Regions from separate parts of the Lactococcus formosensis genome, predicted to be linked through region 2. Evidence: predicted binding sites of a transcription regulator. Region 2 holds the regulator's gene; each other region holds the start of a gene.

Region 1 (5,887 bases), 920 kb from region 2:
GCAAGTCCCTTAAGTTAATTGTTTGAATATCTTGATCATCAATGAGAACCTGTCCTTGATTGGGTTCGATGAGCCGGTTAATCATCTTGAGTAATGTTGTTTTTCCACCACCCGAAGAGCCTGCGAGGACAAAAAACTCATGACTTTTTATGGATAAGTTGATATCTGAAAGTACGGCTTTGTCTCCGTATTTTTTAGTAACATTTTTAAATGTAATAGTCATAGTGTCATTTTAACATTTTATCTTTCAGTTCTTTCAGGAAATGGATTGCTATTTTTCTGGATGGAAGGGTATAGAAAAAGCCCTCAAAGAGGACTTTTTTATTTAAAGCCATTTTCTAAAGTTTCAATAACCGTCAAAATTTGCTCATCCAAAACAAGTTTTTCAGCTCCATTCACGATTGACTCATAAGCCGCATCATAGACACGACCATAATCGCCTGAAACTGTAGGAATTGACTTTTCAATACGATCTCCATTTTGATTGTAGTATGTCAATTGAGCAAAATCTTGCGGTGTATCGGCCCCAAAACCTTCATTTCCTGGGAAGATTCCTACCTTCAAATCATTTTCCTGTTGATCAACGTTTTCTTTAATTAAAGTTCCTCTAGAACCATAAAGCACCCATTTGGGACGTTTGAGCGCAGCCAGTTCAGTGGCTTGGACGGTTGCTCGGAAATCAGTGTAAAGCAAGTTTACAGAGAAGTAATCGTCCACAGCATTTGAATCGCGTGTTGAACGGATATCGTACTGTACATCTTTTGGATGTCCAAAGAGTGAAACCATTTGGTCAACCATGTGTACACCATGGCCATACCAGGCGCCGTCAAAGTTTTTTCCAGCAGTTGCATCTGTTGGACGATAGTGATCCATAGTGACAGTAATGTCAAGCAAATCTCCTAAGTAACCCGCATCCAAAACTTTTTTAATCGTCAAAAAATCACTGTCAAAACGACGGTTTTGGAAAGGCATAAAGAAGAGATTATTTTCTTGAGCGATACCAACTAATTCTTTGGCTTGTTCTAACGTTTCCACTAACGGTTTATCACAGATAACATTTTTTCCACCCAGTAAAAGCTTTTTACTCGTTTCGTAATGTGCAGCACCTGGAGTGACGACAACGACTAAATCAATTGAATCATCTTGAATAATATCATTGATGTCTGTTGAAAAAACGGTTCCTTCAGCCTCAAGAATAGCTTGCTCAGGACGTTTACCTAGGCTACGATTGACAATGCGCGCAATGTTGAAGTGCTCACGAATTTTAACATACGGAATATGATAGCGATTGGTGGACTTCCCAAAACCAACATAAGCAATGTTTAACTTTTTCATGCTTTCTTCTCTTTTTTCTTTTTAGCTAAGTGTTGTTTTTTTAATTCTTCAATTTTTGACAACTTGTCTGTCTTTTTATTTGAATTTTTCTCGTGGAATTTTTGGACAGAGGCTTGTCCTTTATAGTCTAATTGATACTTTCCCATAGTTCTCTTTCTCTCTATTTTACAAGGCGACGTTCGAAAGCATCCGAGGAGATACCCTCACTCAATATTTTCTTCGCCCATTCTTTTGCTGAAAACAATGAGTGATCACGATAATTACCACATTCTTTTTCGGCAACACCTGGGACATTATCCCAAGTGAAACTGTCTCCTGCGAGCTCTTCCAAAGATGAAGTGATTACTTTAGCAATCTCTTCAGCAGTTGGCTCGCCCCACATAATCATATGGAAACCAGTGCGACATCCAAAGGGAGAAAAGTCAATCATACCATCAATACGGTCACGTATCAGACTTGCCATTGAGTGTTCGATAGTGTGTAGTCCGCTTGTAGGAATTTCACCGTGATTAGGTTGCACAAAACGGACGTCAAAGTTGGTAATAATGTCACCCTTAGGGCCTGTTTCTGTCCCAATTAGACGCACATAGGGTGCTAAAACTTTTGTGTGATCGAGCTGGAATGATTCTACTTCAGCCATTTTTCTTACCTCCAGTATTCTTTAGTATTCTTCTATTTTACCATTTTTTGAACCAAAATTTTTTTGTCTGACCTCGTAAAGTGATAGAATGAAGCTAGAAAGTAAAGAAAAGGAGAAATTATGTCACTTACAGAAACTTACACTCTCGCAAATGGTATGACAATTCCAAAAGTTGGTTTTGGAACATGGCAATCTAAAGATGGCGAAGAAGCGTATCAAGCTGTTAAAACAGCCTTAGAAGTTGGATACCGTCATATTGATACAGCAGCTGTTTATGGAAATGAAGAGTCCGTTGGTCGAGCGATTAAAGATAGTGGGATTGCACGCGAAGACTTGTTTATTACGACAAAACTTTGGGCTGTTGGCACAACAGAAGATGCGCGAGCGGCTCTTGATGAAAGTTTGGAAAAATTAGGCTTAGACTATGTAGACCTTTATCTTATTCACTGGCCAAACCCAAAAGCATTTCGCCCGAACTTTGCAGAGCGCAATGCTGCAGTCTGGAAAGCAATGGAAGAAGGCGTACGTGATAAGAAAGTCCGTGCTATTGGAGTGTCTAACTTCCATCCACGACATTTAGAACCTTTACTAGAAGTAGCCGAAATTAAACCAGTTGTCAACCAAATTATGGTTAATCCCTCGGATCAGCAAGAAGAGGTTGTTGCCTTCAATAAAGCACATGATATCTTGACAGAGGCTTATAGTCCACTTGGTACTGGAAAAATATTTGCGGTTACTGAGTTGACTGATATTGCAGATAAATATGGTAAAACAGTTGCCCAAGTCGTTTTACGTTGGAGTTTACACAAAGGCTATCTTCCTTTACCTAAGTCTGTGACGGCCAGCCGTATTAAAGAAAATGCGGATATCTTTGATTTTGATTTGACCGAAGAAGATATTACTTTTATCGACAGCCTTCATGGTAAAGCGGGTCTAGCACGCAACCCAGACGAAGTTGATCACTAAAATAAGTTGAAAGACATTCAAATTGTAAGATTTGAATGTCTTTTTTTATAATTGACAGAATATAGACAGGAAGAATAATAAAGCGTTAAAAAAGTGTTTTATTTCACAAAAATGATTGCTAAAAAAGAATGAAAGTGCTATCATTTAATTGATAAAGAATTCACAAAGGAGAAACAAAATGAAAATTGGTGTAATTAAAGACCCAAAACAAGGTGAAGCGCGTGTAGGGATGACTCCAGAAAACGTAAAAATTCTCGTTGAAGCAGGTAATGAAGTATTTGTCGATAGCAATGCTGGTGCAGGTTGTGGTTTTACAAATGACCTTTACGAAGCAGCAGGAGGACAAATCGTTGATACAGAAACTGCTTGGGAAGCAGAGCTTATTGTTAAAGTCAAAGAGCCAATGGAATCTGAATATAAATATTTCAAACCAGGACAAATAATTTGGGGATTCTTACACTTGGCAGCGAACAAAGCTTGTGTTGAAAAAATGATGGAAGTCGGCGTAACAGCTATTTCTGGTGAAAATATCTCAATCAATGGTGTGCTTGAGTTGCTTAAGCCAATGTCAGCTATTGCGGGACGTCGTGCAGTTAATATTGGGCAATATTATCTTGAAAAACAACATGAAGGGGAAGGAATTCTTCTTCCTGGTATTGAAGGTATCGAGGCTGGTACAGTTGTTATCTTCGGTGGTGGTAATGCTGCAGAAAATGCTGCCGATATGGCTGTTGCTTTGGGATGTAAGGTTATTATCATTGAACTTGGTGATGCGCGTATCGCCCAACTTAAAGAACGCTATGCAGGCAAAACAGTTGAAATCGTTAAATCAACAACTGAAGCTCTGGAAGAAAATATTAAACTTGCAGATGTCTTTATTTCAACAATCTTGATTCCAGGTGCTAAACCACCAAAATTAGTTAAAGAATATATGGTTGAATCTATGAAACCAGGATCTGTTATCGTGGATATTGCTATTGACCAAGGTGGTACAGTTGAAACAATTGATCATGCAACAAACCATGCAGATCCAGTCTTTATCAAACACGGTATTATTCATTATGCTGTGCCAAATATGCCAGGAGCAACACCTCGTACAGCGACGATAGCTTTGGCTCAAGGCAATATCTCTTTCCTTAAGGATATTTCAGTCAAAGGCTTAGATGAGGCGCTGAAATCAAAAGAACTTTTATCCGGTTTGAGTGTTTACAAAGGAAAAGTCGTTTCCAAAGCACTTGCGGATTCAATCGATGTTACTTATACGGAACTCTAAAAATAAATCTAAGGAAAAAGAATTATGCCAAATTTAGCAAATCTGCCAATTACAATTAAAGATATTAAAAAAGCTCAAAATACTGTCAAACAATATGCACGTGAAACACCTTTGATTCAGTCAATGTTCTTGACTGCTAGAACAGGTGGTGAAGTTTACTTGAAACTTGAAAATATGCAATTAACAGGTTCATTCAAGTTTCGTGGTGCTTTCAATAAGATTGCTCAATTGTCCCAAGAAGAAAAAGACCGTGGAGTTATTGCTTGTTCAGCAGGAAATCACGCTCAAGGTGTGGCTTTAACATCAAAACTTTTGGGGATCAAAAGTATTATTGTTATGCCAAAAGGTGCACCGCAAGCCAAAGTTGATGCCACACGTGGTTATGGCGCAGAAGTAATGCTTGAAGGTAAACAGTTTGACGACTCCAAAGCCTTTTGTGAAGCTTACGCTAAAGAAAATAACATTACCTATATTCCACCATATGACGATGCAGAGGTAATGGCTGGACAAGGGACAATTGGTCTTGAAATCTTAGATCATCTTTGGGATGTTGACACAGTATTGGTACCAGTAGGCGGTGGTGGTTTGATTTCGGGTGTTGCTGTTGCCCTGAAATCCTTCAATCCTAATATCCAAGTTATTGGTGTTCAAGCTGAAAACTGTCATGGTATGACTGCATCCTTTAGAGAGCGTAAAAAAGTACACCATGACGAAGCTCCAACGATTGCAGATGGGTGTCATGTGGCTTACCCTGGGGAACTAACGTTTGAAGTAGTCAATCAAATCGTTGATAATATGGTTCTTGTGACAGAAGAAGAAATCGAATTGGCAATTAAAGATTTAATTCAACGTACAAAAATCGTGGTGGAAGGTGCCGGAGCTCTTGCTACAGCTGCTATTCTCTCAGGTAAAGTTGATGATTATGTGAAAGGGAAAAAAGTTGTTTCTATTGTTTCAGGCGGGAATGTTGACTTGGCCCGTATCGAAGATGTCGTAGATCACTTCCTGATTGCCAATGACAATGATCAATAATTTTTAAAGCAAAAGACTCTTAATTTCAGAGTCTTTTTTTGTATAGTTCAGTCTTTTTTTAATCGTGAGATAATTTACTCTGATATCACGAAATTCACAAAGACATGTAATTTAAATTAAAATTTAATCAAAGTGCAAAAAATCCTTGCATGAGTAAAAAAAAAGTGTTAAACTTACTGTAAACGGTTACAAAACGTGTAACTAAAAATTGAAAGAAGGTTATAGAATGACTTCAAAAGTTTTAACACAGTTCCTCGAAAATGGGCTTGGAGACCTTAAACAAAAAGGTTTGCTCAACACCATTGATGTCTTAGATAGCGCCAATGGTCCTGAGATTACAATTGCGGGCAACAAGATGATTAACCTTGCTTCAAATAACTATTTGGGATTTGCAACACGCCCTGAATTAATTCAAGCGACAAAAGATGCAACAGATAAATATGGAGCAGGAGCAGGTGCTGTACGTACAATCAACGGTACTTTAGACATCCATATTGAATTGGAGAAAACAATTGCTGAATTTAAAGGTACAGAGGCTGCTATTGCGTTTCAATCTGGTTTCAATTGTAACATGGGAGCGATTAGCGCTGTCATGAAAAAAGGTGATGCAATTCTTTCTGATGAATTGAATCACGCCTCAA
Region 2 (5,887 bases):
GCAAATGGTTTGATTAATGAAGTCTATATTTATCCAAAATCAAGTATGGTTTTGCCAGATACACCGCAAATTCCTGATACCAATGTGCCAGATAAGCTCCCTGATACAAGCGGTAATATTGGATCCTATCAAATTATTATCACGATGATAAGCGTGATTGTACTTGTGGGATTCAGTGGACTTTGGTGGACGAAAAAAGCACACGAATAAGTGTGACAACTCAATAACCCTTGGAAAATTAAGATTGAAGTAGAATGCAAACAGGATTGTATGCAGAACTTCAATCTTATATTTTTTCAAAAATAAATAAATCTTTGAAGAAAAATTGGAGAAAAAATTGATTAAAAAACAAAGAAATAAACGGAATATGACTGTCTCATCAAGTCAAAAAAGGCGAAGAGTTTCTCCCCTCCTTGTTTTTGCCTTCCTATTGATTTTTATTGGTATTGGAATTCTTATCTACCCAATCATTGGTAATTACATGGCTAACCAACAAAGGTCTGTCGCAACCAGTAGTTACAATGATAGTCTGAAAAAGATGAGTCAAAAAGAACGAGACGAGCAGTGGGCTTTAGCTGAAAAATACAACCAATATATCTTTGACCGTCAAGAAGGAAAAGTTGGTCATCCAGTAGATTACAGTAAAGTTATCTCTAACGGCAATCCTCCAGTAATGGGGACGATTGACATTCCCGCTATCGATGTCAATAATCTTCCCTTTTATCACGGGACTTCTTATGGAACTCTAGATAAAGGCGTGGGGCATTTTGAATCGTCTTCTGTGCCGATTGGGGGAAAGAATACGCGGGCTGTACTTAGTGGACACAGTGGATTAGAAAACCAAGTTCTTTTTACAGATATCAAAAATCTGAAAGAAGGAGATATCTTCTTTATTAATATATTAGGTAAAAAACTCGCCTATGAAATTGATTCTTTTCAGGAAGTTCTTCCGAGTGAAGTAGACAAGGTGAAAATCGTTCCTGGTGAAGATCGCGTGACACTTTTAACTTGTACTCCACCAGGAATTAATACTTATCGCCTACTTGTAAATGGGAAACGTATTCCATATAAAGAAGCTATGTCTAAAAAGACGAGCAAGCGTAATATTTGGACCTATCAAACTGTTGTGATGGGGTCACTAGGACTTTGTTTCCTCTTGTTTGTTATCCTCTTTTTGCTTTATCGTATCTTCTTGAAACAGTCACGCAAGAAGGACCCAGAAATTTCGGCACGGGCCATGAAACGTATTCGCCGTTTGATAATGGTGACACGTGGTATGTTTGTCGTGATGCTTGTGATTATGATTTCTATTTTAGGTTTTGCTATTTACGGCTATTTCCGTATGCAGACACAATCTGCTTTGCCTAATATTAACGTGGGGAAGCAACACGAATTGTCCGCTTATAATCCAGATAAGATACTCAAAGCTGATTATGATGAAAGCAAAATTGCCAGCGTAAATGTTACTAATTTTGCGGAAAGTAGGAAAAATCTCCAACATACTGTCAATGATAACGGGATAGGAAAGCTTTATATTCCAAAAGAAGAAGTGAACTTGCCCATATTGGCCGGGATAAGTCAAACAAATTTGATGACCGGCGCTTCCACTTATAGACAAGGACAAAAATTAGGAAAAGGCAATTACGTCCTCTTGGCCCACAATATTTATAATGTCAATACAAATCAAAATGTCGATGTTCTTTTCAATCGCATCAGCAATCTCGTCAAGGGTGATAAAGTCTACGCGACTGATTTTCAGAATGTGTACGAGTATCAAGTGACTAAAAATGAAGTCATAAAGGACACGCAAGTCGATGTGGTGAATAGTGAAGTTAAAGGAACACCAATCCTAACACTCATCCGTTGTGAGGGAAATGTAGGGACAGTATACCGCCGTCTAGTTCAAGGGCGTTTAACAAAAACAAGCCCTTTAAATGCTAAGAGTAGTAAGACAATGAATTTAAGTATGACAGGCAATGTTTCCGGAGATAACTTGATAAAAACAAGCCCTATCTCTCCTTTTGAACAGCTTTCTATGGATCTAGCGGCACATATTATTTCGGATCCAATGCAAGTGATGATTCCCTTCTTTTTACTTTTGGTATTACCTATTTTATTTCTTAATTTTATTTAATCTCCAAATGATAAATGTAATAGTAACGAGGTGTGGCGCATATTAAAAATTTATTATAGAAGCAAGTGTAAATCCAGTCAAAAGGCTTTCATGTGGTTCGAACGTTATGGTATTGATTTTGAAAAGCAAAACATAAGTCAAATAACTATAGATGATTTGTTAAAAATTTTATCGCTAACGACAGAGGGCATGAATGAACTATTCAAAAATCCAGAAAGAATCAACCATAAAAATGAAGAAGAATTAGAAAAAGTAGCAGACATGAAGTTAAAAAGTGCACTTTACTATCTCAAAATGAATACTTCACTTTTTAAGACGCCTATTATTCTGGATGAAAATAATTACCTGATTGGCTATAATTCTGATGAAATACGGCGTTTTTTTCCAAGAGAATATCGTAAATTTTTATCTGACTTATGATATTTAAAAAAGACGAAATGATTAAAAAATAAAAAAGCATGGTTTTCAATCATGCTTTTTTATATGTTTATTTGATGTCCTTATTTGACATAAAGAATAAGAGGGTTTGAAGCTCTTTCGTTAAGTCAATCGACTGAACAACGACATCTTCAGGAACTTGTAAGCGCAAAGGTAAAAAATTGAGGATACCTTTAATGCCTGCTTTCACTAGAATGTCTGCGACTTCTTGAGCATTCTCTTTATTTACAGAAATAATTGCTGTTTTGATTTTAGAATCTTTAATATTTTTAGAGAAGTCAGCGATGTCGTAGATAGGAACGCCTGTAGAAGTTGTTGTACCAACGAGAGGGTTTTCTGGAACATCATAAGCTTGGGTTACACGCATTTTATTACGGTTTTGGAATTCATAATTGATAAGGGCACGTCCAAGGTTACCGACTCCTACGAGTGCGATATGTGTTTCTTGATCTTGTCCGAGTAATTCTCCAAAGAAATCACGCAAAGCGCGTGTTTCATAACCATAGCCTCGACGTCCCAGCTCACCAAAGAGTGAAAAATCGCGACGAATCGTCGCCGCATCCACACCAATTTTTTCCGAAATAAGTTGTGAGTTTGTGCGTGTTACTTGTTCATCAACTAAAAGTTTGAACAAGCGATAATATTGAGGCAAACGTTTTGCAGTTGCCTTGGGTAGTTGTTTATTAACTTGGGAGCCAGCCATGTTATCTCCTTTACATAGTCTTTGTGAATATTTTACCTTTTTTAAGGGGAGGTTGTCAAACAATTCTTTCCGGAATTATGCGGTTGAAGAAAGTTTGTGAAAAAAATGGAGAAAAATTAACAAAGAAAAAAGAGAAAAATTATCTTTTCACTTCAATTTATTTTTTCATTTAGTTCATCGAGTAAGCGAATTAATTCTTTCAAGTCTGAATTGAGCAGTGTACTTCTTAAATAAGCATATTGAACATGAAAAATTTGCTTATCTTCAGGTATTAGTGGTATCTTTATAAGACTATCCATATCGGCAAAAGGAAGAAAATCGGTCATCAAGGTTATGCCAACATTTGAGTTGACCAGTTGGCCAATAGTATGGATATCAGAAAAATTAAAGAGTACTTTTGCTTTTTTCTTGTATTTTTCATTTAAATTTTGGAAAGCTTCCATATGCACAAAGCTTTCATCAAGCAGGATAAACGGATAATCCAATGCTTCTTTAAATGAAATTTCTTGACGTGAGGCAAGTGGGTTATCTTTAGAGACAAAGATATAAAATTCGCGTTGATAAAGTAGCTTCACAAAAAGGTTGGGGTGCATCAGGGGAGCAATGCTGCCAATAAGGCTAAAATCGATTGTACCGGAGATAAGTTTGGCCAGAAGTTCCTCCGAGCCACCCGATACTAAATCAAATTTCGATAAAAAGCTAATCGCATTCTTATCGTTTAAGAGTTGAGCCAGGATTTTTGCTCGAATGATAGGAGGAAAACCAATATGATTTTGATGATTTTTAGAATGCTCGATGGCTCTTTGCGTCAGTGCCAACTCTTCTAAAATACTTTCGATATGAATCTTCAATATTTTTCCTTCATCTGTCAGGACAACTGTCCTGTGAGAAGGATCTTTGTATATTAAGTTACAGTTATAATATTGTTCCAATCTCTTTACAGCATAGGTAATTGTCGGCTGACTTACCCCAAAATGATTAGAAACAGCAGTAAAAGACAACAAGTCTCCTAAGGCATTAAAGTACTCGAAATCATGCAAGTTCATTAGTTTAGACGCTCCTTTGACCCTTATATTCTATCACAAGTTTTCCGATTTGTTATAAATAATATTTATCATAACCCAAAGGTTTGACTATAATTTTTTATAAGTATTAAAATACATCTTGTAAGAATTTCTTATAGGAATAATAAATTTGGAGGACGTACGAATGCGTGCACATGAAATTTTAAACAATCCTTTTTTAAATAAAGGAACAGCATTTACTATGGAAGAACGTAAGGAACTTGGCTTAATCGGTCTTTTGCCACCTTATGTTCAAACACTTGAAGAACAAGCAGAACAAACTTACCAACATTACTTGGAAAAACCATCTGATTTGGAAAAACGTCATTTCCTGATGGAAATCTTCAATACAAACCGTACTTTGTTCTACTATTTGTTTAACCAACATATCGTAGAGTTTAACCCTATCGTATATGATCCAGTTATTGCTGAAACTATCGAAAACTACAGTCGTCTTTTTGTAGATCCACAATATGCTGCATACCTTGATATCAACCATCCAGAAAATATTCAAGAGACCTTGAAAAATGCAGCGGGCGATCGTAATATCCGACTGATTGTTGTGACAGATGCTGAAGGGATTCTTGGTATTGGCGATTGGGGCACACAAGGCGTTGATATCTCTGTAGGTAAATTAATGGTTTATACTGCAGCAGCCGGTATCGATCCAGCATCAGTTCTTCCTATCGTTATTGATGCAGGTACTAACCGTAAAGAGCTCTTGGAAGATTCAATGTATCTGGGAAATCGTCACGCACGTGTTTATGGTAACCAATATTACGACTTTGTTGATCAGTTTGTGGAAACTGCTGAAGCAATGTTCCCTAAACTCTACTTGCACTGGGAAGATTTCGGCCGTTCAAATGCTGCCAATATCTTAAACAAATACAAAAAAGAAATCCCAACTTTCAATGATGACATCCAAGGAACTGGTATTGTTGTTTTAGGTGGTATCTTCGGTTCACTTGATATCACAGGTGAAAAATTAACGGATCAAGTTTATCTCTGCTACGGTGGTGGATCTGCTGGTGCAGGGATTGCTGCCCGTGTTCATGCAGAAATGGTAAGTGAAGGACTTTCAGAAGAAGAAGCTTACAACCATTTCTTCATGATGGACAAACAAGGTTTGCTCTTTGATGATATGGAAGATTTGACTCCAGCGCAAAAACCGTTTGCTAAAAAACGTGCGGATTTTGCAAATGCTGGTAATATGACTGACTTAGCCAGTGTTATCAAAACAGTTAAAGCCACTATCTTGGTTGGTACTTCAACTGATGCTGGTGCGTTTACCAAAGAAGTTGTTGAAGCAATGTGTGCCAACACTGAACGTCCAGTAATTTTCCCAATCTCAAACCCTACTAAAAAATTGGAAGCAACTGCTGAACAAGTAATTACATGGTCTGATGGTAAAGCTTTTGTTGCAACAGGTATACCTTCAGGAACTGTCTCTTATAAAGGTGTGGACTACCAAATCGGTCAAGCCAATAATGCGTTGATCTATCCTGGTTTGGGTCTTGGTATGTTGGCTTCAGAAGCATCACTTCTTAC
Region 3 (5,887 bases), 760 kb from region 2:
AGCTCTACACCAAATTGTTCTTTGACCTTTCCCAATGCTTTCAGACAGATTTTGAACTCTTCTGGAAAGAAACGTTTAATATCCCAGAGCAGGAAATTCTTCACCGAGATGTTTTCTTCAGTCCGCAGAAGCGCTGCATGAAGATGGTCTGCAAAAGCAACAAGCGTCGTATCTGAAACTTCCTTATCAAATTTAACTTTGACCTCGGATAAAGTCACCATCGAAAGCTCAATGATAGTACTCGGAATTTCGTTTAAAATCTCTGAAAAACTTTGTATATCTGAGCTAGCTTTTAGACCAAAAATTTTTTCAATTTTATCAACCTCAACTGCTTGACCTATTTTTTTCTTGAAACCAATACCAAGACCCATAAGGATAATTTCTTCATTTCTGCTATTGATTGCTATGACCACATTATTATTTAGGATTTTTCTGATTTCCACAATTCACCCCTTATTTCACAAAAATAGACCCTATCGCCCCTATGACAAAAATAGAGTACGATAAGGTCTAGCTTAACTTAATAATCACTATCCGTTTTTATGAAACCGCTTTTATACAAGTATACTGCATTAATGAATTCTTGTCAAGGAAAAATTATGTTCTATAAAAAAACTGCCAGAAATGGCAGTTTTTTTATTTTTTTTGTTGAATCAAAGTTTTCAGCGTATCTGTCAAAATCCCTTCAAACTTTTCAGTGTCTTTTGTAATATCAATTCCTTTTTCTAATGAAGCAGCTGCACTCCAGCCAATCGCTTCAGTGATTGCTGCAGCGATTGAAGCATTAACCACGCTACCTACACCTGGAATCAAAGTAGCCAATGATCTTCCGATGTACGGAATCAATGTCACCCTTATAAAGTTTACGACAAATTTATCACTAAACTTCACGTCATAAATTTTATAAATATTTTTCAGCATTTTTAACTGAATCGGTACTAAAATTAAAGCATCAGCAATAGGTATCGGTAGAGCGCCTACGCCTGCAGCAGTAATCGAGGCTCCATGAATCGTTCTGTGAACCTTAGAAGCTTTATCACTGCTTATGGTTTTTTTCACAGGTTGAGGTATTGGTCCGTTTACCTCATTTGAAAGCTCCCCGCTCTTCCATTTTTTCCCCAACTTCAAAGCTTTTTCTCTTGCTGAACCTTTTAATTCTCTTGCCATCTCTCGTCCTCTTCATCAATTTCTTTCTGTATACGTTCAATTTGGTTAAGGTAATTTAAACCTGAATTCTTAAACTCATCTCTGATATGCTTGGTTTCAAGTATTTTATCTTTAACATCACTTGCCACATTACTTACAATATCAACTCCTATAGCTACCCCAGCATCAATAAAAGGCGCTGTTAAGGCTTTATTGAATTTGACGCTTCCTTTAGGTACTTTATTTGTGCTGGATGATTTTTTTGTAATTTTCTTCAATCCTTTTTTAACATTGCCAAAATTAATGTCTCCTATTGTACCTGAAAGACCTTTCTTAACGCTTGACTTTAACTGGTTTACTTCAGCATGATGTTCATCTATATTATTAGATTCAAATGTTTGAGGACTATAAAATTTTTCTTCGAGAAGAGCAAGCTCTTCTGAATCATTTTGAAGTCCTAAATATTTGTTAGCCTTCTTCAAAGCTGAAAAGAAACTCATCGTATCTATATTTTTCGTTTCAGCTGAAAAGTATTTGAGGGCTTGTTTTTTATCTTCCTTCCAATTTTTCAAACGCATATTTTTATTTACATTATAAACTATTCCTGCCATGTTTTCTTCCATAAAATCAATCATATATTGAATTGAGAAAGGATTATCTATAGCTTCCCCCTCTAAAATTATGTCAATTGCTCTTATCAAGATCGGCTCAAAACCTGTTTGCTTTTGAAATTTTTGTCTTAAATTATAAATAGAATGTTCATCCTGAACTTTGGTCAATATGGGAAATACTTGTACTCCAGTTTTAGCAATACGCTTCATGAAATCAATCTCAACATCTTCAATTCTATCTCCCATTGCATTAATACAATAAAAAATACAGTGAATATATTCGTTGCTATTTCGTGTTTTTTGATGATATTCGATTTTCTTTTCGATTGCAGTAGCAATTTTATCAATAGAACTTTTATTTAAAACAGAATGTACGCCTAACTTCTGATTTTCCAATTCTAATCCAAGAGTATCATAAAGAGCAAATATAGAATCCTCACTTGTATAAGGCAAAGCTGTAGACAATAGCATTGACAGGTCTTGCGTACCTCGACTACCTTGCCCTATCGTACTTTTCTCTTCTCCAAGCAGAGCGTTAATTAATGTTGATTTTCCAACTCCTGTTTTACCAACCACAATACAATTGAGCTTTTCCACAAGAGTTTCTGTTTCGTCTCTTTCAATTATTCGCTGTTTTAATATATCACTAACCTCAATCATTTCAAAGCTCCTTAGATTCCATTGACTTCATATCATTGATTAAATTATAGCATACTTAGGTTCATAAAATTTATATCAACACATAAAAAAACGCCTGCCACAAGTGACAAGCATTCTTTTATTCATAGTTTAAAAAGCTGATTAAGCTTTGTTTGCTGAACCGAAAACGTCGATACGTTCTTCAACTGATGCAGTGATTGCGTCGAAACCAGGTTTCAAGAATTTACGTGGGTCGAAGAGTTTTTTCTTCATGTATTCAGCTTCGTTAGCGTTAAATTCAACGACGAATTCACGAGTTGCTTTTGCAAATGCAAGTTGGCATTCTGTGTTTACGTTGATTTTAGCTACACCGTTAGCGATTGCTTCGCGGATTTGATCGTCAGGGATACCTGAACCACCGTGCAATACGATAGGAACATTTTTGCCCATAGCTTCAACGAGTGCTTCGTTCAATTTAGTCAAGTGATCGATGTGGAGACCTTTCCAGTTTTCTGGGTAAGGACCGTGGATGTTACCGATACCAGCCGCAAGGAAGTCAACACCAAGTTTAGCCATTGCTACTGCATCTTCGATAGGAGCAAGTTCGCCTTCACCGACGATACCGTCTTCTTCACCACCGATAGAACCAACTTCACACTCAACTGAGATACCTTTAGCGTGAGCTTTTGTGATAACTTCTTCAGCAAGTTTAAGGTTTTCTTCGATTGGAAGGTGTGAACCGTCAAACATCAATGAAGAGTAACCAACTTCGATACATTCCAAAGCATCATCAAAGTGACCGTGGTCAAGGTGAATAGCTACTGGTACAGTGATTCCCATTGATTCTACAAGAGTTTCAATGAGGAGTTTACACATTTTGTAACCACCCATGTATTTAGCAGCACCCATTGAAGTTTGGATAAGTACTGGAGTCTTTTTAGCTTCTGCTGCGCGCAAGATAGCTTGAGTCCATTCAAGGTTGTTTGTGTTGAAACCACCGATAGCGTAACCATTGTCACGAGCGGCTTGTACGAATTTTTCTGCTGAAACGATTGCCATTTCAAATTCCTCCGAATATTTTCTATTACTGTCTTAGTATAGCATTTTGTGAACTATTTTTCTAGTTATAAGTCGTGAATGCGCTTGTATTCTGGATTTTTTAGAAAGTCAGACCAGCTCTAATGATAATAAAAAGAGAGTTGCCTCTCTTCTTATTATTTAGTACGACTGTAGTTTGCTACGTCTTCTTGAATATTTTCGATAAATTGATCCAAGCTAATAACTTCAGTATCTGTTGAACCATAACGACGAATGTTTACAGTACCATCTGCCATTTCTTGGTCACCTACAACGATTTGATAAGGAACTTTACGTGTTTGTGCTTGACGGATTTTATAACCCATTTTTTCATTCGATTCATCAACAACGACACGCAATCCTTTTTCTTGGAGGCGTTTTTTGATTTCCCATGCGTAATCGGCATGAATTTCATTGTTTACAGGGATGATGATCGCTTGAGTAGGTGCCAACCAAGTTGGGAACGCACCTTTATAAAGTTCGATCAAGTAAGCTGTAAAGCGTTCCAGAGTTGAAATTACACCACGGTAAATCATGACTGGACGGTGTTTCTCACCATCTGCACCAACATATGTGATGTCAAAGTTTTCAGGGTTAAGGAAGTCCAGTTGGATAGTTGAAAGTGTTTCTTCATTACCTAAGGCTGTCTTAACTTGGATGTCCAGTTTTGGTCCGTAGAAGGCTGCTTCGCCTTCAGCTTCAACGTAGTCAAGATTCATATCATCCATTGTTGCTTTAAGCATACGTTGTGATTTTTCCCACATTGCATCGTCTGGGAAATATTTTTCTGTGTCTTCTGGGTCACGATATGACAGACGGAAGCTGTAATCGTCGATACCAAAATCACGGTACATTTCCATAATCAATTCAAGAATTTTACCAAATTCTTCTTGGATTTGATCAGGTGTCACAAATGTGTGACCATCATTCAGTTGCATCACACGTACACGTTGAAGACCTGAGAGTGCACCTGATTTTTCATAACGGTGCATTGTACCGAACTCAGCGATACGGATAGGCAATTCACGGTAGCTGTGTACATGGTGTTTATAGATAGCAATGTGTGATGGGCAGTTCATTGGTCGAAGCTCCATTTGTTCGCCATCACCCATATCCATTGGTGGGAACATGTCTTCGTGATAATGTTGCCAGTGACCTGATTGTTTATAAATATCCAAGTTCATCAAGTTTGGTGTGTTAACGTGCAAGTAGCCTGCAGCAATTTCACGGTCTTCTACGAAACGTTGGATTGTACGACGAATAGTTGCACCATCTGGCAACCAGTAAGCTGTACCGGCCCCCAAAGAAGCTTCATTAAAGAAAAGATCTAACTCACGACCGAGTTTACGATGATCACGTTCTTTCGCTTCTTCACGCATTCTCAAGTTTTCTTCTAGATCTTCTTTATTGAACCACGCTGTACCGTAAACACGTTGCATCATCGCGTTATCACTATTTCCACGCCAGTAAGCACCTGCCACGTTAAGCAATTTAAAGAATTTAATAAAGCCAGTTGATGGTACGTGTGGGCCACGGCAAAGGTCAGTGTATTCGCCTTGGCTATAGATTGTCAAACCGCCTTCATCTTCATTGTGTTCTTCGATAAGCTCAAGCTTATAAGGATCGCCAGCAAAGATTTCTTTTGCTTCTTCTTTTGTTACTTCTTTACGAATTGAAGGGAAATTTTCTTTGGAGATACGACGCATTTCTGCTTCAATTTTTTCCAAATCGTCGTTTGAAATTTGTCCTTCTTCATTATCAGTATCATAGTAGAAACCATTTTCAATCGCTGGACCTACACCAAGGTAAATATTTGGAAAATGACGACGTGCTGCTTGAGCAAATAAGTGAGCTGCAGAGTGACGAAGTAAACCAAAAGCATCTTCATGGTCAGGTGTTACAATTTCAAAAGTTGCATCTTCTTTGATTGGACGGGTCACGTCAATAAGTTTGCCGTTGACTTTACCAGCCAAGGCTTTTTTAGCCAAACCAGGTGAGATTGATTTTGCAATTTCAAGTGTTGAGATGCCTGCCTCAAATTCTTTGACAGCACCATCTGGGAAAGTGATTTTAATCATATAAGCCTCCAATTTTTTTGTTAACATATTTTAGTTTTGGGGATGAGCACTGAGGAAATAAAAAAACGCAGATCAATTCCCTCTAAAGGACGCGATCTGCGTGTTACCACCTTTTTAATTTTTTCGGCACAAAAAGCCTCAAAAATATCTCATCTTTGACGTAACGTGTCAGCCACGCTTTCTGTTCTCAGAAAGAATTATCAGAGTGGTATCTTTAGCAATCACAATACGAGTTCGCACCACACACTCGCTCTCTTTTAAAGAATTGGTTAAAGACTTGTCTCTAATGACCATTTTAGGATTTTCTTTATCTTTTGTCAAGCCCTTTTGAGTAAG
Region 4 (5,887 bases), 160 kb from region 2:
AGCTAACCAGCCATATTCACGTTCAAGGGAATGTCCATAATCTGCTGCTTGCTCGGCAGCTTTATCGATTGAGATAAAGAGCTGACCAATAAAAGGATCAAGCTCATCCATCAACTCTTCTGGAATATCCATATCTTCATCAAAGAAAAACTCATCTTCATCAGGTTTATATTCAAGTGAGATAACATCCGTAGGTGCATCTTTCTCCCTATATTCCAGGTTAATTTCTTGTGAACGCGCATTATCAACGAAAGTAACAGACATTTCTTTTGAGTCGGCAAGCTTTATATAATCTGCAGCAAAGCTTAATAACTTTTCAGTTTGCTCAATAATTTCTTTTGAAACTTTTTCCGTTTCATCAACTAATTCTATATACATTCTTTTTCCTTATATATTTTCGATGTTCTCTCTCATTTTTCTCGCAAAATCTAAGAGCGGTGTTCTTGTCGAAGGCATAATATTTTCTGGCAATTGGTCAAATGCAAACCATTGTGCATCCAGGACTTCGCTTTCTTCAAAAACCATTTGCCCTGAAAAATCCTTGCTGGCATAAACAGTATCCACGATATGTACTTCATCACCATTTGGATAGCAGAAATGCTGTTCCTCTCCAGAACACACGGTAAATAACTCCATGTTTTCTACAGTCAAACCTATTTCTTCAAAAAGCTCTCTGCTTGCAGCTTCTTCCGCTGTTTCTCCTGGTTCAATTGAACCGCCGTGATAAGACCAACACCCTGTATCCTTACGTTTCTGCAGCAAGATTCCATCTTCATTATAGATAATTATGCTGGCACATGCAACGACAAGTGGGCGCGGGCCCACTATTTTACGTAAGTCGAGAACATAACCTTCAGACATCTTACTCTCCTTTTTTCTCGTAAGCATTAATAATTTGAGCTACAACAGGATGACGAACGACGTCCTTAGCTGTAAAGTAGACAAAATCAATACTATTTAAACCAGAAAGTTTTTCTTTTGCGTCAATCAAACCAGATTTGGCCTTAGCCGGCAAATCGATCTGTGAAATATCACCATTGACAATCATTTTTGAGTTGAAGCCCAAACGTGTCAAGAACATTTTCATTTGCATCGTTGTTGTATTTTGTGCTTCATCCAAGATAACAAAGGCGTCATCTAAGGTACGCCCGCGCATATATGCTAAAGGTGCTATTTCAATAATCCCACGCTCCATCATACGTTCCGTTGCATTTTTTCCTAAAATCTGGAACAGTGCGTCATAAACAGGGCGCAGATAGGGATCTACTTTTTCTTGTAAATCTCCCGGTAAGAACCCCAGATTTTCACCAGCCTCTACAGCTGGACGAGTCAAAATAATGCGTTTTACCTGACCATTACGCAATGCTTGAACTGCCATAACGACAGCCAAAAAAGTTTTCCCAGTCCCAGCAGGACCAATGCCAAAGACGACGTCATGCTGTTTCACACTGTCTACATAAAGCTTTTGCCCCACGTTTTTTAACCGAATTGGCGTACCAACAGCATCTTTAGTGAGTTCAATTTCATAAAGTGTGATGAAATTTTCGATATTATCTTCAAGTACCATTTTAACTGCGATCATCGCATCAGAGCTATGGACAGGTAAACCACGAGAAATCAAAACTAAAAGAGCCTGCAAAACTTTACGTGCCTGCTCAGGCGCTACTTCATTATCAGCAAAAATCTGTATGCGTTCCCCGCGATAATTTATATCAACAGCAAGTTGAGATTCAATCAACTGTGCATTTTTATCCTGTGAACCAAAAAGTAAAACTGCATCTTCTGGATTTTCCAACTTAAATTCTACGGAATGTCTAGCCAAACAAATACCTTCCTGTTCTTTTATTTATAATCTTTGTCTCATTATACCATATTTCAAGGTTTATACGCTTCCACACCTTTCTTGAATATAAAAAAGTATTGGGAAATCCCAATAACTTTTACTTAATTTTTGTATAAGGAAGTCCGATTGAGTCAGAAAGTGCAGATGAAACTATTTTTCCTTTATAAACACTCATACCAGAGCGAAGCGACTCACTAAGATTAAGTGCTTCTTCTAAACCATTGTCGGCAATTCTTTTCAAGTATTCTATATTCCCTTTAGACATGACCAAAGTTGAAGTACGTGGTGTTGCCCCTGGCATATTTGGCACTGCATAATGAATGACATTGTGTCTTGTAAATACAGGTTCCGCATGATTCGTTGCGTGATCAATCGTTTCAACCGTCCCTCCTTGATCAATAGCGATATCAACAATCACAGCACCTGGTTTCATTGATTTCACCATATACTCTTTCACAAGTTTTGGGGGCTTAGCACCAGGAATCAGAATTGTTGAAATAAAAACGTCTGCTTTTTTTATGTGCTCTTCAAGTGCTTCTGTTGTTGACTTCACAACCTGTAACTTTTTACCAGCGTAACGCGTTTCCAGCTCTTTAATACGTCTATCATTCAACTCTAAAATAAGGACAGAACAACCAATACTCAAAGCAATATCTGCTGCATTTTCTGCTGCAGTACCACCACCAAATATGACAATATGCCCTGCCTCGATACCACTTTCGGGAATACCAGGGAGTAGAATCCCTTGTCCACCATGTTGTTTTTCCAGATAATATTGTCCAATATTAATAGCGCGTCGTCCTGCAATTGCACTCAAAGGTTTGAGTAATGGAAAAATTCCATCCACAGCGATATTTTCAGCCGAAAAAGCAGTTACATGCATTTCCATCATTTTTTCAACACAAGCTTTATTTGCAGGTAAATGTAAAAATCCCCAGATTATTTGTCCCTCTTTAAGGTATTGATATTCTTCCTCTAAGGGCTCTTTTACGCGAACCATCATTTCTGCTTCCCATGCTTCTTCACGTTCCACTATCTTGGCTCCCGCTGCGATATACTGCTCATTTGGAAAACCAGCACCAAAACCTGCATTATTTTCAACATATAGCGTATGCCCGGCCTCTACCAAAGTTTTTACATTTTCCGGCGTCATTCCGACACGTGCTTCCCCTTGTTTCAAGTCTTTTACTACACCAATTTTCATTATTTTCTCCTTCAATGCAACTCAAAATTATAGAGTAAATATACCATAAATAAAGCGCTTAACTTACGAAAAGGGAAAATAACACTGTCTTTTTAGAATAATATGATATTTTTGTTTTATATTCTACAAGGTATATTTTTAGTGAAAAGTAAGATGTATTTACGTCTTATATAGTGTAAAGAAAAACAAGACATTATTCATTGTAGAGTTTCCCATGTTGCAACACTTGATATTTTTGAGCCTAACCTTCGATCGATCGATTATATTAAGGTTTTGACAAAAACAGAGCTAAAAAACGCAGAAAAATACATGCCCTTATTTTCTGCTTCACGTTTCTTTAAAAGACCAATCAAAAAATATTCTCTCGGAATGAAAGAAATACTGGCTTTCATTTACACTGTAAGCCTTGAAGCAGACCTTATCATTGTCGATGAGCTGATGAATGGGATTGACAATGCGATGCGTGCCAAAGCCTTCCAAATCTTAAAAGAGCTTTCCAAAACAAAAATCATTCTGCTTACCTCCCATATCTTAGAAGAGGTGGAAAAATATTGCGACCAAGTCTATTTTCTTTCAAAATATGGTTTTGATGATGTCCTACATTTTAGGGAGGCACACAAATTAATCCAGGAAACTCAAGTATTTATGTAAAGAAAAGACATGAATCTGTCCCTACAGAGTGGGATTTCCTCATTGTCTTTTCTTTTATATTTATAAAAAAAGCCTCTCCGAAGAGAGACTCGTTTACCATTATTTAGCTACTGCTGGGTAAACTGAAACGTGTTTTTTACCACGTTTCATTTCAAATTTAACGTGTCCTTCGATTTTAGCGAAGAGAGTGTCATCGCCACCACGACCAACGTTAGCACCTGGATGGATATGTGTACCACGTTGACGGAAAAGGATTGAACCGCCGCTTACAAGTTCACCGTCAGATGCTTTAGCACCAAGACGTTTAGCTTGTGAGTCACGACCATTGGAAGTAGAACCCCCACCTTTTTTGTGGGCGAAGAGTTGCAGATTAAGTTCAAGCATTATATTGCCCTCCATTTTCAATTTTAAGTGTAATGTATTGGCTGTAATTATTTGATACTTCTCGCATAGCATTTTCAAACGCTTGGAGAAGTGTTTGAGCCAATTCGCCTTGTCTTTCAGGAGTACTCAAAGGTATTTCAACATAAAGATAACCATCTTCCATGTTGGCAATAGGTTTAATCTTTGCCATTTCATAGAGATTATTTGCTGTTGTAATTGACAACACACTCACAGCTGCACAGACCACATCATGGCCATATTCACCTGATTCAGCATGCCCAGAGATCTCATAGGAAACTATTTTATCTCGCTTTGTCCTGATAACCGCTTCAATCATGCCTTAAGCGTTGATTGATTTGATGACAACCTTAGTGTAAGGTTGACGGTGACCTTGTTTACGGTGTGAGTGTTTTTTAGGTTTGTATTGGAAAGTAACAACTTTCTTTTGTTTACCATGTTTTTCAACTTCACCGACAACTGTTGCACCTGAAACGAGTGGAGCACCAACTTTAGTAGTAGCACCGCCGACAAGAACAACTTCGTCAAAAGTTACAGTTTGACCAGCTTCAACGTTAAGTTTTTCAACGTAGATAACTTGTCCTTCTTCAACTTTGACTTGTTTACCACCAGTTTTGATGATTGCGTAGTTTGACATTGTGATTCCTCCTTGTTAGATTTTGTGCCGTAAAACGGCTGTAAGACTCGCCTTGGACCGTGAGCTAATGCTACTTGAACGGTACCTCGTGCGGTTGTACTTTATGGGAGACCACAAAGACAACTATATAAGTATAGCAGAAAATATTCTTCAATTCAAGTGGAATGCAAGGTTTTTTTACTTCTATTTGTCATTTACTGTTAAGTTTGCATTCATCAGGTGCTTTATAGATAATATAAGATAAAGTTCTTATTTAGGAACCACCGTAGTCAAACCTTTGCGATATACCGTTATGTCCAATGGAAGTGGCGAGCTTTTATCTCCGTCAATTCTTGAATAAGGAATATCTTGTTTTTTATTAGATTGGGCACTTATTTCTAAGTGATTGGTGTCAAAATAAGTAATTTCCATAAAATCTTCGAGTTGGCCTTTGCGTAGTTTGTTGAGGTGAAATAATATTTTGAACAAATTAATTTCCTTCAAAGAATACACTCGGATGAGACCATCATCGACCTTAGCATCAAGGGATAAAGCCTGTCTTCCGCCAATCGTATCGGTCATCGTAATCAATAATAATTTTGTTTTTAAGGCCTTTGTTTTTCCATCATATTTGAGTTCGATACGATAGCTTTTATTATGACGAATTACTTTATAAGCATCCTTCAAGTAAGCAAAAGGTCCAAATTTTTTCTTTTCTGAACTGCTCACGTTTTGAGCGATATCTGCCAAGATTCCCAATGTTAAGCTGGAAATCATATAGTTATCGTTCACTTTGGCAATATCAAATTTTTGCAACTTCCCCTCATTGAGATTTTGCAAGGCAGCTTCTATATCCTGAGGAATATGGAGTGATTTTGACAAGTTATTGACCGTACCATTGGGAACGATACCTAAGATAGATTTGCTTCCTCCCTCAAATACGCCACCACATACTTTATTAATCGTTCCATCTCCACCAAGTGCCACTACAAGATCTGTGTTTTCTTGACTTGCTTTCTTTGCTAAACGTACTGCATCTTCTGGGCTATCTGGATTGATATATTCCACATGAGAGGCTTTGTTTTCTTCTTTTCCAAAAAAATTTTTAATTGTATTTAATACTTCGTTTTCGTCATTTTTTCCTGATTTTTCATTATAAAATACTTTTACT

Evidence for each region. The regulator Rex, encoded in region 2, represses fermentation and respiration genes when NADH is low (regulators of the CRP and FNR family bind a similar motif). The targets are predictions, from matches to a motif close to TTGTGAANTANTTCACAA.
Region 1: VNN39_RS04320 (alanine dehydrogenase) is a predicted target of Rex. The motif match lies at 3,090-3,107, and genes of this name have one in related genera.
Region 3: VNN39_RS05070 (class II fructose-bisphosphate aldolase) is a predicted target of Rex. The motif match lies at 3,502-3,519, and genes of this name have one in related genera.
Region 4: ald (alanine dehydrogenase) is a predicted target of Rex. The motif match lies at 3,159-3,176, and genes of this name have one in related genera.

Annotation. Positions count from the first base shown of each region.
Region 1 covers NZ_CP141721.1:874,975-880,861, forward strand. The annotation lists gene VNN39_RS04295 (ABC transporter ATP-binding protein) at 1-223, opposite strand, end outside; gene VNN39_RS04300 (Gfo/Idh/MocA family oxidoreductase) at 322-1,335, opposite strand; gene VNN39_RS04305 (hypothetical protein) at 1,332-1,481, opposite strand; gene VNN39_RS04310 (S-ribosylhomocysteine lyase) at 1,496-1,975, opposite strand; gene VNN39_RS04315 (aldo/keto reductase) at 2,096-2,941, shown strand; gene VNN39_RS04320 (alanine dehydrogenase) at 3,120-4,214, shown strand; gene tdcB (bifunctional threonine ammonia-lyase/L-serine ammonia-lyase TdcB) at 4,239-5,246, shown strand; gene VNN39_RS04330 (glycine C-acetyltransferase) at 5,473-5,887, shown strand, end outside.
Region 2 covers NZ_CP141721.1:1,796,685-1,802,571, reverse strand. The annotation lists gene VNN39_RS08720 (pilin N-terminal domain-containing protein) at 1-210, shown strand, start outside; gene VNN39_RS08715 (class C sortase) at 338-2,134, shown strand; gene VNN39_RS08710 (ArsC/Spx/MgsR family protein) at 2,165-2,554, shown strand; gene VNN39_RS08705 (redox-sensing transcriptional repressor Rex) at 2,622-3,275, opposite strand; gene VNN39_RS08700 (LysR family transcriptional regulator) at 3,428-4,321, opposite strand; gene VNN39_RS08695 (malolactic enzyme) at 4,485-5,887, shown strand, end outside.
Region 3 covers NZ_CP141721.1:1,035,317-1,041,203, reverse strand. The annotation lists gene licT (BglG family transcription antiterminator LicT) at 1-443, opposite strand, end outside; gene VNN39_RS05080 (YcjF family protein) at 637-1,167, opposite strand; gene VNN39_RS05075 (GTPase) at 1,152-2,417, opposite strand; gene VNN39_RS05070 (class II fructose-bisphosphate aldolase) at 2,559-3,455, opposite strand; gene thrS (threonine--tRNA ligase) at 3,611-5,551, opposite strand.
Region 4 covers NZ_CP141721.1:1,952,232-1,958,118, forward strand. The annotation lists gene ybeY (rRNA maturation RNase YbeY) at 1-378, opposite strand, end outside; gene VNN39_RS09390 (NUDIX hydrolase) at 388-861, opposite strand; gene VNN39_RS09395 (PhoH family protein) at 863-1,822, opposite strand; gene ald (alanine dehydrogenase) at 1,941-3,047, opposite strand; gene VNN39_RS09405 (AAA family ATPase) at 3,357-3,698, shown strand; gene rpmA (50S ribosomal protein L27) at 3,798-4,082, opposite strand; gene VNN39_RS09415 (ribosomal-processing cysteine protease Prp) at 4,075-4,419, opposite strand; gene rplU (50S ribosomal protein L21) at 4,423-4,737, opposite strand; ribosomal protein L21 leader region at 4,771-4,843, opposite strand; gene VNN39_RS09425 (YegS/Rv2252/BmrU family lipid kinase) at 4,987-5,887, opposite strand, start outside.